Regions from separate parts of the Tepidibacillus infernus genome, predicted to be linked through region 2. Evidence: a T-box and tRNA genes for the amino acid it is inferred to sense, from the RefSeq annotation. Region 2 holds a T-box; the other holds one or more tRNA genes.
The links. The T-box of region 2 lies ahead of serS (serine--tRNA ligase). A T-box ahead of a tRNA ligase gene usually reads a tRNA of that ligase, here a tRNA-Ser.
Positions count from the first base shown of each region.

Region 1 (3,127 bases), 1.7 Mb from region 2:
AAATATGAATTTACTCGCTTGGCTGCTTCGATTAGATCTTCAAAATCCTTAAAAGCAAAGATGATAGAATCTGATTCCTCTAAAGTAACTTCCAAAGCAAATAGATCTTCATCAGTCTCTTCATCTGCCCAAATCTGTTCTTTTCCTTTCGATACAATTACAACCATCCCTTGTGCAGGAAGAGCAAATATTTCTACAGCGACGGGTCCTGATAATTCAAATCCTAATTCCTCATAAGCTTCTTCCATAATCTCATTAAATAGATCATGCACTTTAGGTACGTCTGTCCAAAGATCTTCTTTTTTAATGCCACGATCACTCAAATCATCTAAGGTTAAAAAGATTTTGATTTTGTCTTTACCTAATCGTTCTACGCGCATGATAGGGACCCCCCTTTCAAATTACAAAACCTGTAATACAGAATATGATGAATAGCCTACTTTAGTTCGAAAATGTAATAAATAAAAGTATAAATTATATTATAACAATAAATGATATGTTTGAAAACTAAGTCTTATTATTTAACGCTTATACATCATTTTACGTTTCAAATTGAAAAGAGTTGCATAAGAAAATCCTCAAAAGCGACCAATTTCTTCGAATCGTTTTCGGACTACTTTTCTGGAGAGCTCAATAAAAAGCATCCAAATGTTTGGATGCTTTTACAAATTAGTGCTTTTTTAAATCCTTTAGTTAATTCAGTTCATTTGCTTTCGCTCGTAACTCTTCTTCAGTACCATTTAAAAATGTATCAAAGAGCTGCTTCATGTCTTTTTGCTCCACTTCCATACCTTTCTGATTGTTTGTATGCGTGGATTGATCTACTGAAGGTTTACTTTCAACTTTTTTCTGGGATGTTTCTGTCTTCATCGGTTGGTTCATCATTCTATAGGCAACAAATCCACCGGCAATTACTCCAAATAACATACCCCATAAGAAATAATTATTTTTTCTTCTTTGATTATTCCAGAACATCAATGATTCACCCCTATATGAAAATCTTTCATTTATAGAATTAACATATAGGAATTTCTATATACACCCCAAAATTTACATAAAAAAAGTACCTATTAGGTACATCCCTGCGATTCATCACCCTTGCTGAGGGAGAACCCCTCGCGGTGAGAATCCCTTACTTCATTGTAATGGCGGAGAGAGAGGGATTCGAACCCTCGCACCGGTAACTCGGTCTAACGGTTTAGCAAACCGTCCTCTTCGGCCTCTTGAGTATCTCTCCAAATCTTTACCAATTTGATGGCGGAGAAGGTGGGATTCGAACCCACGAGACGCTTTTAACGCCTACACGATTTCCAATCGTGCTCCTTCGGCCAACTCGGACACCTCTCCAAAAAATGATGATAAAGATTTCCATAAATTGAGATAAAAATGGCTCCTCGTGCAGGACTCGAACCTGCGACAACTCGGTTAACAGCCGAGTGCTCTACCGACTGAGCTAACGAGGAACAATTACAATACATATATTAGACGAAATAAGATAAAAAATCAACATTTTTTATGAAGTAAAAAATGTATCCTCAATAACAAGGATACATTTTTTGAAAACATTCTATGGAATCATCCAAGTCAAGAAATATGCTTGAATATAAGTCATAATTCCAACGATGATCACAAACATAACACTATGTTTTAATGTGAACCTAAATAAGTCTCCTTCTTTACCTATTAAGCCAGTTGAAGCTGTCGCTACAGCGATTGATTGTGGTGATATCATTTTACCAGTTACTCCACCACTTGAGTTCGCGGCAACAGTTAAAATAGGGTCAACACCAATCTGATTTGCAGTTATTTTCTGTAAGTTACCAAATAAAGCATTAGCAGATGTATCACTACCAGTTAAGAATACACCTAACCAACCCAAAATTGGAGCGAAAAATGGGAATAAATGTCCCGTTTTTGACAAAGCTAAACCCAAGGTTGCACTCATACCCGAATAATTATAAACATAGGCAAGACCTAAAACAGAAGCAATTGTAATTAATGGGAAGATCAATTCTTTTACAGTTTCACCAAAAGTTTTGATCCAATCCCCAAATTTCATTCCTACTACAAACTTACTTACTAATGCAGCAAAGAGAATGGCCGTACCAGCAGCGGCTAACCAATCAAATTTAAAAGTAGCAGCGTATGGTGTATCTTGAGTAACAATTGGAGTGGTTTTTATAACTGCTTCATGAAGACCGGGAATATTAAATTGAATGTTGGATAACGATAAAACATCTTTGATAGAAGGAATACCCCAAACAATGATGAACCCGGTTAATAATAAAAATGATGACCAAGCTTTAACGATTTGCCTTGTAGTATAAGTTTCTTTTCCTGCAGCAACACTTGGGTTTAATAATCTACCCTTTTCTTCATTCGAAAATCTAAAAATATTTTTTGGTTTCCAAACTTTAAGAAATAAGGCAGTTGCAAATAGGCTAAATAACGCCGAAGTAATGTCTGGAAGTTCCGGACCAATAAAATTTGATGTGAAATACTGGGCCAATGCGAAGGATCCACCTGAAACAAGAATCGCAGGCATTACTTCTTTTGCACCCTTCCACCCTGACATAATAAAAATTAACCAAAATGGAACAAAGAAAGATAAAAACGGTAATTGACGGCCAACCATCTGGCTTATTGCCATTACGTCGATTCCTGTAGTATTAGCTGCTACAATGATTGGTACACCAATTGCACCAAATGCTACAGGTGCTGTATTCGCAATCAAAGCTAACCCAGCAGCATATAAAGGTTCAAAACCTAATCCGACCAACAATGCAGCAGAAATGGCCACGGGTGTACCAAACCCTGCCGCCCCTTCAAGAAATGCACCAAATGAAAACGCAATCAATAATGCTTGTAAACGACGATCTTCTGTAATTGTAACAACAGAAGAACGAATAATGTCAAATTGACCTGTCTTAACTGTAATCTTATACAAGAATACAGCAGTAATAATAATCCAACTTATAGGAAAGATACCGTACATTGCACCAAAGCCAGTTGTTAATAATGCCAATTTTACAGGCATTCCATAAACGATAATTGCAATTAGAAGAGATAATATAACAGTGGTAATTCCAGCAATATGCCCTTTCATTCGTTTAATGGCAAGCGCCCA
Region 1 is NZ_JBLWFI010000001.1:695,110-698,236, reverse strand. Features, by position in the region: gene TEPIDINF_RS03600 (genetic competence negative regulator) at 1-380, opposite strand, end outside; gene TEPIDINF_RS03595 (hypothetical protein) at 694-975, opposite strand; tRNA gene TEPIDINF_RS03590 (tRNA-Ser) at 1,147-1,237, opposite strand; tRNA gene TEPIDINF_RS03585 (tRNA-Ser) at 1,256-1,347, opposite strand; tRNA gene TEPIDINF_RS03580 (tRNA-Asn) at 1,388-1,463, opposite strand; gene TEPIDINF_RS03575 (lactate permease LctP family transporter) at 1,568-3,127, opposite strand, start outside.
Region 1: it has a tRNA-Ser gene. The T-box ahead of serS (serine--tRNA ligase) is inferred to sense a tRNA for this amino acid. The anticodon was not compared.

Region 2 (3,127 bases):
AAATCCCTCCTAACTTTCCGTTGGAGGGGATTGATTTTCCTAATTATTCTCACAGTCTATAATAAAAATATCCGACAGTCTATCCAAAAATTTAATTAGACTGTGGGAATTCTTATTTTTCCCAAAATGCCTCAAATCCTTGGTATATAAGGAATGGTGTGCCCGAGAGGATTCGAACCTCCGACCTGCAGTTTAGGAAACTGTCGCTCTATCCTGCTGAGCTACGGGCACAAATTATATAAAATCTAAATGTTATGGCGGAGAGGGTGGGATTCGAACCCACGGTACGCTCACACGTACGCTGGTTTTCAAGACCAGTGCCTTAAACCACTCGACCACCTCTCCATAACCATTAGGTTGTCAACGAATAATATATTAACATACAGACAAAGGTTATTTCAAGTATTTTTCCTTTATTTTACAGTGCAAAAAAAGGATAACTACTCAATTAACAGTAGCTATCCTTTTATAATTATTTTGAGATTCGATCTCTACCACCCATGTATGGCCTTAAAATTTCTGGAATGATTACACTTCCATCCTCTTGTTGGTAATTTTCCAAAATAGCGGCCACTGTACGGCCAATCGCTAACCCTGATCCATTTAACGTATGAACAAATTCAGGTTTTGACTTTTTATCGCGACGAAAACGAATATTTGCTCTTCTTGCTTGGAAGTCCTCAAAATTACTTACTGAGGATATTTCTCGATACGTATTAAAACTTGGTAACCAAACCTCAATATCATATTTTTTTGCAGCGGTAAAACCTAAATCAGCCGTACACATGTTTAATACCTGATAAGGTAAGCCCAATAATTGTAATACTTTTTCTGCATTTGCTACTAGTTTTTCTAATTCATCATAGGATTCTTCAGGACGAACAAATTTAACAAGTTCTATTTTGTTAAATTGATGAAGCCGAATTAGTCCTCTTGTATCCTTTCCTGCAGAACCAGCCTCAGAACGAAAACAAGCACTAAAGGCAGCATAATATTTAGGTAAATCCTCATTATCTAATATTACGTCTCGATGCATATTCGTAACAGGTACCTCAGCAGTAGGAATCAGGAAATAATCTGTATCAGAAAGTTTAAAAGCATCCTCCTCAAATTTAGGAAGTTGACCAGTTCCTGTCATGCTTGTCCGGTTCACAATATATGGAGGTAACACTTCTTCATATCCATGTTCTTCTACATGTAGATCTAACATAAAGTTCATCAAAGCTCTTTCTAATCTTGCCCCTAGTCCTTTATAAAAGACAAATCTGGAACCTGATACTTTTGCAGCTGTTTCAAAATCTAAAATTCCTAATCCTTCGGCTATCTCATAATGTGGCTTAGGTTGAAACTGAAATTGAGGTTTTTCCCCCCAGAAACGAATCGGTATATTGTCCGCTTCTGTTTCTCCGATCGGAACACTTTCATGAGGAATGTTTGGAATCCTAAGAAGAATATCTGTAAGTTGTTGATCAAGTTCCCTAATTTGATCATCTAACACCTTAATTCGATCTCCAACCTCTCTCATTTCAACAATAAGATGTTCAGCGTTTTCTCCATCCTTTTTCTTCTTAGCAACCTCTTGGGATACCGCATTTCGTCTACTTTTTAATTGCTCACTTTCTTGAAGCAATGATCTTCTTCTTTCATCCAACTCTGTAAATGCATCAATTTCGTTAATTTTTTCATTACGATGGGCTAAAGCCTGTTTTACTCTTTCTAAATCATTTCGTAATAATTTAATGTCTAACATCTTAAAAACCTCCACTTAAATCAAATTACACTTTTTCCCATAAGAAATCCCAAAAAATAAAAAAACACCAATCCCCAAAAAAAGGGACGGTGCTTATGCTCCGCGTTGCCACCCTAATTGCCTTTCCTTGTCAAAAAATAATGAAAGGCCTCTTCATACAGTAACGGTGTTTCCGTGTTTTCCTACTTTCGATTTCAGAAAACCACTCAGAGACGGATTCTTTGATAATGTTGACCGGTTTCCACCTACCACCGACTCTCTAAACAACAAAAATCAAATACTAGTTCTCTTCATCGTTTTAATATTACATTTTTGTATTTAATAATTTACTACATTTCAAGCATTTATGCAAGAAAAAGGGAGGAAAATTCCCACCCTTTAATCTTTGTATTCTTTAATCATTTTTATAAAATATTGATGAACTCTTGGGTCAAGGGTTAATTCAGGATGAAAAGCAGTAACTAGAAAATGGTCTTGTCTTGCAGCGACGATTTTCCCTTCAAATGTTGATAAAATCTTAGCATTCCCTTTTACTTCCATAATATAAGGAGCGCGAATAAAAACTGCTTGAAAATCATCAGCAACCCCTTCAATTTGTAAAGCTGTTTCAAAGCTTTCTCGTTGACGGCCAAAAGCATTTCTTTCTACCTTGATATCCATTAAACCAAGATGTATTTCTTCTATACCATTAATTTCTTTTGCTAATATAATCAATCCAGCACATGTCCCAAAGATAGGCTTCCCTTTAGTAGCAAAATCCTTTAGTGCTACGTCAAAACCATACTTTTTGATTAACTTGCCGATCGTAGTACTTTCTCCACCTGGAATAATCATACCATCCAATTCAGCTAACTGTTCAACTTTTTTTACAGTAACTGCTTCTTCCCCTGACATTTCAATCATTCTCATGTGTTCTGCAATAGCACCTTGTAGTCCTAAAACTCCAATTTTCATTAAAAATTACACCTTCTTCTTCTAATTACCAACCGCGTTCTGCCATACGTTCATTTTGTAGTAATGAAGAAATTTCTATTCCTTTCATTGGATTACCTAATCCTTTTGAAAGTTCAGCCATTAGTTCATAATCGGTATAATGAGTTGTTGCCTCAACAATGGCTTTAGCAAATTTTTCAGGATTATCAGATTTAAAAATTCCGGAACCAACAAAAACTCCATCTGCACCCAATTGCATCATCAATGCTGCATCTGCAGGTGTAGAAATTCCTCCAGCAGCAAAATTAACCACTGGTAATTTGCCATTTTCATGAACATATAACAATAGATCGTATGGTGCACCTAGGTTTTTGGCTTCTGTCATCAATTCGTCTTTAGACATTCCTTGAACCTTGCGAATTTGACTCATCATCGTACGCATAT
Region 2 is NZ_JBLWFI010000001.1:2,384,816-2,387,942, reverse strand. Features, by position in the region: tRNA gene TEPIDINF_RS11940 (tRNA-Arg) at 155-231, opposite strand; tRNA gene TEPIDINF_RS11935 (tRNA-Ser) at 256-345, opposite strand; gene serS (serine--tRNA ligase) at 473-1,750, opposite strand; T-box leader at 1,830-2,053, opposite strand; gene pdxT (pyridoxal 5'-phosphate synthase glutaminase subunit PdxT) at 2,129-2,704, opposite strand; gene pdxS (pyridoxal 5'-phosphate synthase lyase subunit PdxS) at 2,730-3,127, opposite strand, start outside.